Regions from separate parts of the Vibrio sp. TBV020 genome, predicted to be linked through region 1. Evidence: predicted binding sites of a transcription regulator. Region 1 holds the regulator's gene; the other holds the start of a gene.
What was found. Region 1 encodes MetJ, which represses methionine synthesis genes. Its sites were predicted from a motif close to TTAGACNTNTANANGTCTAA; they were not measured.

Region 1 (4,437 bases):
TTACAGAGTAATCTATTACTAAATTTCGTATTCGCTAGCCATATCTCTATTCATCTGGTCTTATCTCCAGTCATTTACCGCATTTTATTGCTTTAGCTCGCATTCTGACCTATGCAGCTTGACTTAGTTACTCTAAAATGGATTTCCCCCTTTCATTTATAATTATTAACGAGTACCTACACCCATGTCAGATGACAATCGCCAAGAACTATCCCCTGAAGAACAATTCCGCCAACAAGCACTGGACTACCATGCTTATCCTACCCCAGGAAAAATTGCAGTTGCACTAACTACTCCAGCTGAAACAGCAAAAGATCTCGCACTAGCATACAGCCCTGGCGTGGCAGAACCTGTACGTGAAATCGCGCAAAACGCCGATAACGTTTACAAATACACTTCTAAAGGAAATATGGTTGCGGTTATCTCTAACGGCACCGCGATTCTTGGTTTAGGTAACTTAGGCCCTCTAGCGTCAAAACCAGTAATGGAAGGTAAATCTCTTCTATTTAAACGTTTTGCAGGCCTAGACTCGATTGATATTGAAGTTAAACACCGCACAATCGAAGAGTTTGTTGATACCGTAGCAAACATCGCCGACACATTCGGTGGTATTAACCTTGAAGACATCAAAGCACCAGACTGTTTTGAAATTGAAAAGCAACTTATTGAACGCTGTGACGTACCAGTATTCCATGATGACCAACACGGTACTGCGATCGTTACTGCTGCAGGCATGCTTAACGCAATTGAGCTGCAAGGTAAAAAACTAGAAGAAGCGACTATTGTTTGTCTTGGCGCGGGTGCTGCAGCGGTTGCATGTATGGAGCTACTGATCAAATGTGGCGCAATGCGTGAAAAAATCTACATGCTTGACCGTAAGGGCGTTATTCACACTCGTCGTGACGATCTAAACGAATACAAACAACTGTTCGCCAACAACACAGATAAGCGCACACTAGAAGACGTGATTGAAGGTGCTGATCTGTTCCTAGGTGTATCTGGTCCTAATCTACTGTCACCAGAAGCGCTAAAACTAATGGCAGACAAGCCTGTTGTATTCGCATGTTCAAACCCTGATCCAGAAATCAAGCCAGAGCTTGCTCATGAAGTTCGTGATGATCTTATTATGGGTACAGGCCGTAGTGACTACCCTAACCAAGTAAACAACGTACTTTGTTTCCCATTCATTTTCCGTGGTGCACTAGACGTTCGCGCAAGTGAAATCAATGACGAAATGAAACTAGCAGCGGTTGATGCGATTCGTCAGCTAGCTAAAGAAGAAGTACCAGCTGAAGTTCTTGCTGCAGCAGGTGTTGAATCACTATCATTTGGCCCTGGTTACATCATTCCTAAGCCAATGGATTCACGTTTACTTCCGCGTGTAGCAAAAGCAGTAGCTCAAGCAGCGGTTGATTCAGGTGTTGCTCGTATCGAAATGCCAGAGAACTACATGGCAAGCTAATCCGCTTTAATCACGGATAATAAAAAACCGCTCTCCAATGGACAGCGGTTTTTTTGTATCTATTCAGTATTGGCTCACAGCGAAAAACTAAGGTGCTTGTGGTTTTTATTATTCTTCGTCAAATGCTTCGAACTCAATACCCATCTCTGTCATCAGTTTTTTCACTTCTGCAGGAATATCGTCTGGGCGATCTTTACGTAAATCTTCATCCGTCGGCAATGGTTGGCCAGTGTAGGCATGGAGAAATGCTTCACACAGTAGCTCACTATTGGTTGCGTGGCGTAGGTTATTAATCTGACGACGCGTGCGTTCATCAGTCAATACCTTCAATACTTTCAATGGAATAGAAACCGTAATCTTCTTTACTTGTTCGCTTTTCTTTCCATGTTCAGCATATGGGCTTATGTATTCGCCATTCCAATCTGCCATTGCGCACCTTTTGTAAATATTTATGTTTGAAATTAGAAAGCGCAATTTTAGCGGGATTTATGGCCATAAGCAAAGACATATAGACGTCTAGAAGTGTTGACGGCCACAAAAATGACAAGTAAAGTGAACAGATATGGAATTGGAATAACATATATCTAACAACAGACAGGTATAGCGTATTCCCTACTAGAAGTCACTAAAGTTCGAAAGGAAACACTTATGAACACCCGCAAACCAGCCACAATCGCGGTACGTACTGGTATCGAGTCTGACACTCAGCATCACGCAGTTGTTCCACCAATCTACCTATCGACCAACTATGGCTTCCCAGCTTTTGGTGAAGTACCAAAATACGACTATACCCGCTCAGGTAACCCTAACCGTGGTTTGCTTGAAACCGCTCTATTCGAACTAGAATCAGGTAAAGGAGCAGTGGTCACTAACTGTGGTACTTCAGCTCTTAATCTTTGGGTCTCTACATTTTTAGGTCCTGACGATCTTATCGTAGCACCGCATGACTGCTATGGCGGTACCTACCGTCTATTCAATACGCGAGCGAATAAAGGTGATTTCAAGGTCGAGTTTGTTGATCAATCCGATGAACAAGCATTTGCAGCCGCGATTGCCAAAAAGCCAAAATTGATTCTTTTAGAGACTCCATCCAACCCATTAGTGCGCGTCGTTGATATTGCAGATGTATGTGAAAAAGCCAAGCAAGTTGGCGCTCTAGTCGCTGTCGACAATACCTTTTTGACACCGGTGTTCCAAAAGCCTTTAGAGCTAGGTGCTGACTTTGTAATTCATTCCACAACCAAGTACATCAATGGTCATTCAGATGTCATTGGTGGTGTGGTCATTACTAAATCGGAACAGCACGCTGAAGAGCTAGCCTGGTGGGGGAACTGTATTGGCGCAACGGGAACACCGTTTGACAGCTATATGACCCTACGTGGTATTCGTACACTTGGTGCTCGTATGAAGGTACATGAAGAGAGCTCAAGTAAGATCTTAGATTTCTTGCAGACTCAAGAACTGGTCGGCAACATCTACCACCCGAGCTTACCAGACCATCCTGGCCATGAGATTGCCAAGAAACAGCAATCTGGTTTCGGCTCTATGCTTAGCTTTGAGTTTGCTGGTAGCTTCGATCAGTTGAAGTTTTTTGTTGGCGAACTGGCACTGTTCTCTCTGGCTGAATCTCTTGGTGGTGTAGAAAGCCTTATTTGTCACCCTGCATCGATGACACACCGAGCAATGGGTGAAGAAGCACTTGCTGAAGCAGGCGTTTCACAGCAGTTACTACGCTTATCTGTAGGCCTAGAAGATGCCGATGACCTGATTGATGATTTAGAGCAGGCCTTTGCTAAAGCTAAGGAGGCCTTCTAATGTCTATTGTTCGTCAGCTACATAAGTTTGGTGGCAGCAGCTTAGCAGACCCAGAGTGCTACCGCCGAGTAGTTGGAATATTAAAAGAGTACTCTAAACCTGATGATCTGATTGTTGTTTCGGCCGCAGGTAAAACAACAAACCGTCTGATCGAATTTCTAGAGGCACTTACCAAAGATGGCCGTATTGCGCATGAAGAGCTTCAAGCACTGCGCCAATTTCAAATTGGATTAGTAGAAGAACTGTTAGATGGTGAAGAAAAAACCAAACTATTGGCGACGCTTCGTGATGAGTTCAGTACTTTAGGAGAACTCACCTCACCATTGACTGAGGCAGAGAAAGCAGCCGTTTTAGGTCACGGTGAAATGTGGTCTTCTCGCTTGCTCTCAGCCCTTCTTAATCAAAGTGAATTGCCTGCGGTAGCACAAGATGCTCGAGCATTTCTTCGCGCCGAAGCAGGCACGCAACCAGAAGTAGACTTCGGTACTTCTTATCCGCTCATTAAAGAAGTTCTCGCACAGCATTCACATCACCGCATCGTGATCACTGGCTTTATGGCTCAAGATAGTCAAGGCCATACGGTTCTACTAGGTCGTAACGGTTCTGACTACTCCGCAACTGTTATTGGTGCATTGGCAGAAGCAAGCCAAGTGACGATATGGAGTGACGTAGCGGGCGTTTACAGTGCCGACCCTCGTTTGGTCTCTGACGCTTGTTTATTACCACTACTCCGTTTAGATGAAGCGAGTGAGCTTGCACGCTTAGCGGCACCAGTACTTCACAGCAGAACTTTACAGCCTGTTGCGCAAAGCACTATGGATCTGCATTTACGTTGCAGCTACCAACCTGAATCAGGATCGACACGTATTGAACGAGTACTAGCTTCTGGACGCGGCGCGAAAATTATTTCTTCACTTGATGAAGTACTATTGATAGAGCTGAACTTCGCTTCTGGCCATGACTTCCAGCGTGTAGAAAATGAGGTACTAACAAGCCTAAAACGTGCTCAGCTAGAGCCACTGACTTATGAAACTCAACCAGATCAACACTGTCTGCGTTTAGCTTACACTGCCGAAATTGCCGGTGGTGCACTAGAACATCTGCAGGACGCCGCTATCGAAGCTGAAATTAAGCTAAAAGAAGGTTACTCAATGGTCGCT
Region 2 (4,437 bases), 2.7 Mb from region 1:
AAGTCATGCAGACCGAGAGATAGCCAGTGAAAGGGTGCTGAAATACTTAATTGATTACACGGAATGGTACGAGCATATTCCGCATCGGAGACTTCCTTCTGTTTATCGTTGAAGTCATTTGGATTCACCGTACGAGGCATACATCCTCCTTGATCGATTCTCTATTGTCATTTAAGCGGCGGCGCCACTCGAATGCGTTGGAAACTCGATGCCCGGCTCTGTGACTTCGCGATATATGGGCAAGAGTTCATCTACTGCTATGAGGTCTCCCTAAATAAAGGCTTAGCTCATTAACATATTTTTAACTATTGACCCGATGGCAAAAAAATACAACTTTACGCCATAAATTTATCCCTAAAGAAAAAGGGCTTTTGGTTACCCAAAAGCCCTTTAAAATTTGATTATGTCTTAAATTGTAATTACTTAAGACCAGCAAAGTCCGAAAGAATTGCTGCTTTGTCTGTTGCTTCCCATGGGAACTCTTCGCGACCAAAGTGGCCGTAAGCTGCTGTCTTCTTGTAGATAGGCTGAAGTAGGTTCAACATTTCTTGTAGGCCGTAAGGACGTAGGTCGAAATTCTGGCGAACAGCTTCAATGATCACTTCGTGAGGCACTTTCTCAGTACCGAACGTTTCAACCATGATTGATGTTGGATCAGCAACACCGATTGCGTAAGAAAGTTGGATTTCACAACGATCTGCCATGCCAGCTGCTACGATGTTTTTCGCAACGTAACGTGCTGCATATGCTGCAGAGCGGTCTACTTTTGATGGATCTTTACCAGAGAAAGCACCACCACCGTGACGAGCTGCGCCGCCGTAGGTATCTACGATGATTTTACGGCCTGTTAGACCACAGTCACCCATAGGACCACCGATTACGAAACGGCCAGTTGGGTTGATGAAGAAGTTAGTCTCTTTGTTGATCCACTCTGAAGGCAGTACTGGCTTGATGATCTCTTCCATTACTGCTTCACGTAGGTCTGGCGTAGAAACTGAGTCACAGTGCTGAGTTGAAAGAACAACCGCGTCGATACCAACGATCTTACCTTGGTCGTACTGGAACGTTACCTGAGATTTTGCATCTGGACGAAGGAAGTCTAGTTTGCCGCTCTTACGTACTTCAGCTTGCTTTTCTACAAGACGGTGAGAGTAAGTAATAGGAGCAGGCATTAGAATTTCAGTTTCGTTAGTTGCGTAACCAAACATGATACCTTGGTCGCCAGCGCCCTGATCTTTAGGATCTGCTTTATCAACGCCTTGGTTGATGTCTGGAGACTGCTTACCGATAGTGTTTAGAACTGCACAAGAATCTGCGTCAAAACCCATGTCTGAGTGAACGTAACCAATTTCACGTACTGTTTCACGAGTGATCTCTTCGATATCAACCCATGCAGAAGTCGTAACTTCACCACCAACCATTACCATGCCGGTTTTTACGTAAGTTTCACACGCAACACGTGCTTTCGGGTCTTGTTCTAGAATCGCATCAAGTACTGCATCAGAAATTTGGTCTGCAATTTTATCTGGATGACCTTCTGATACCGACTCAGAAGTGAACAGGTGCTTAGCCATGTGAGCTCCACTTTATCTCTTGGAGTGACCGACTTTATAAGCCCATCACGATTAAATAGTATTAAATATTGTAGGTGTATCTACATCTAGACGTCTATTCTAATTTTCACTGCTCGAATTACAAGCTCTTTTTTTTCATGAATCATAACTAAACGTTTGCTTTAGCGCGGTTATATATTGATAACTTGCCGTCAAAGGGAGCGAAATCTCAGAAAATTGTGAGGTTTTGTCTTGGAAAACGTTTGCAGAGCCTGTAGCGCTTTGAGAGAATTATTGCTCACATATTTTTTGATTCGCTTAATGCACTCAGGAGCTGACATGTCTTCTCGTCAACATCTCGCCAATGCAATCCGCGCTCTAAGCATGGATGGTGTTCAACAAGCTAACTCGGGCCACCCAGGCGCACCTATGGGTATGGCTGATATCGCTGAAGTTCTTTGGCGTTCTCACCTAAACCACAACCCTGCAAACCCAGAGTGGGCTGACCGCGACCGTTTCGTACTGTCAAACGGCCACGGCTCTATGCTGATTTACTCTCTGCTTCATCTTGCAGGTTACGAGCTTTCTATCGACGATCTGAAAAACTTCCGTCAGCTTCACTCTAAAACACCTGGTCACCCTGAGTACGGTTACGCACCAGGAGTTGAAACGACAACTGGTCCACTAGGTCAAGGTATCACGAACGCTGTTGGTATGGCGCTTGCTGAGAAGACTCTTGCAGCACAATTCAACAAAGAAGGCCACGACATCGTTGACCACTTCACTTATGCATTCATGGGTGACGGCTGTCTGATGGAAGGTATCTCTCACGAAGCATGTTCGCTAGCGGGTACGCTAGGTCTTGGTAAGCTGATCGCTTTCTGGGATGACAACGGCATCTCAATTGATGGTGAAGTTGAAGGTTGGTTCTCTGATGACACGCCTAAACGTTTCGAAGCTTACGGCTGGCACGTAATTCCAGCAGTAGACGGTCACGATTCTGAAGCTATCAACGCGGCTATCATTGCAGCGAAAGCAGACCCTCGTCCTACTCTGATTTGTACTAGGACAGTTATTGGTTTTGGTTCACCTAACAAGTCTGGTTCACATGACTGTCACGGTGCTCCACTAGGCGCTGAAGAAATCGCAGCGACTCGCAAGCAACTTGGTTGGGAATTCGGTCCATTTGAAATCCCAGCAGATGTTTATGCAGAGTGGGATGCAAAAGAAGCAGGCGCAGCTAAAGAAGCAGCTTGGAATGCTAAGTTTGACGCATATGCGGCAGCTTACCCTGCAGAAGCAGCAGAGCTTAAGCGTCGTCTAAACGGTGAGCTTCCAGCACAGTGGGAAGAGAAAGCAAACCAAATCATTGCTGACCTTCAAGCAAATCCTGCAAACATCGCATCACGTAAAGCATCTCAAAACGCACTAGAAGCATTTGGTGCTATGCTGCCCGAATTCCTAGGCGGCTCTGCTGACCTTGCACCTTCTAACCTAACTATGTGGTCTGGTTCGAAGTCTGTTTCAGCTGAAGATCCTGCGGGTAACTACATCCACTACGGTGTACGTGAATTTGGTATGACAGCGATCATGAACGGTATCGCTCTGCACGGCGGTTTCGTACCATATGGCGCAACGTTCCTAATGTTCATGGAATACGCTCGTAACGCAATGCGTATGGCTGCACTGATGAAAGTTCAGAACATCCAAGTGTACACGCACGACTCTATCGGTCTTGGCGAAGATGGTCCAACTCACCAACCAGTTGAGCAAATGGCTTCTCTACGCCTAACTCCAAACATGAGCACATGGCGTCCATGTGATCAAGTTGAGTCTGCAGTCGCTTGGAAACTGGCTATCGAACGTAAAGACGGTCCAACATCGCTAATCTTCTCTCGTCAAAACCTTGCACAGCAAGAGCGTAGCGAAGAGCAAGTAGCAAACATCGCGAAGGGTGGTTACATCCTGAAAGATTGTGAAGGTAAGCCAGAGCTAATCCTTATCGCTACAGGTTCTGAAGTTGAGCTAGCGGTTAACGCTGCGGCTGAACTAACAGCTGAAGGTAAGAAAGTACGCGTTGTATCTATGCCTGCAACTGACGCATTCGACAAGCAAGACGCAGCTTACCGTGAAGAAGTTCTACCTTCAGACGTAACTGCTCGTATCGCTATAGAAGCTGGCATTGCTGACTTCTGGTACAAGTACGTTGGTTTCGGTGGCAAGATCATCGGTATGACAACGTTCGGTGAATCTGCTCCTGCAGGTGAGCTATTCAAGATGTTCGGTTTCACAACCGAAAACGTAGTGAACACAGCGAAAGAACTACTTTCTTAATTTAGTTCGCGTCGACGAAAAATAGAAAACCGAGCCATTTGGCTCGGTTTTTTTATATTGGCTTTACTGAATTTAAAGTTTATTCAAACTCATTACCCCAGTTATCTTTTTCTTTGTGACCACATACTTTACATGTCACGTATCGGTCCATGTCGTAATAATGCCCACCGTTGATAAAGGTGTGAGCCATCAGCTTAACTCTTCCAAGCAACGAACGATCAGTGTCGTAGCTGCTCGTCTTTCTCACTAAAACTTCACTATGAGGTGTTTCTTGTGAGCATTGCTTACAAAAGTGTGTAGCTGGGTAACCAGACATAGTCATTTCCTTTGGTTGATGAAACTAGAAAAGAAACAGCCAACAGAAAATAACTTATCTATTCGCTAATAAATCATACTGATTGAATATTGATCAAGTTTTATAAAACAAATTCTTCGACACATTTCACTAACTTAATGCGTTTTGAGTGTCTATCGGGTAGTATTTGTGACACGAAAATCATGTAGGGCGATGGAATCATGCTAAAAGTTGCGATCAATGGATTTGGACGTA

Region 2: metK (methionine adenosyltransferase) is a predicted target of MetJ. The motif match lies at 1,653-1,672, and genes of this name have one in related genera.

The regions. Positions count from the first base shown of each region.
Region 1 covers NZ_JBEEAQ010000003.1:3,292,194-3,296,630, forward strand. Annotated here, with positions in the region: gene AAFX28_RS23135 (malic enzyme-like NAD(P)-binding protein) at 185-1,462, shown strand; gene metJ (met regulon transcriptional regulator MetJ) at 1,571-1,891, opposite strand; gene AAFX28_RS23145 (O-succinylhomoserine (thiol)-lyase) at 2,111-3,277, shown strand; gene AAFX28_RS23150 (bifunctional aspartate kinase/homoserine dehydrogenase II) at 3,277-4,437, shown strand, end outside.
Region 2 covers NZ_JBEEAQ010000003.1:558,097-562,533, forward strand. Annotated here, with positions in the region: gene AAFX28_RS10635 (DUF2189 domain-containing protein) at 1-140, opposite strand, end outside; gene metK (methionine adenosyltransferase) at 420-1,574, opposite strand; gene tkt (transketolase) at 1,893-3,887, shown strand; gene AAFX28_RS10650 (hypothetical protein) at 3,967-4,203, opposite strand; gene epd (erythrose-4-phosphate dehydrogenase) at 4,404-4,437, shown strand, end outside.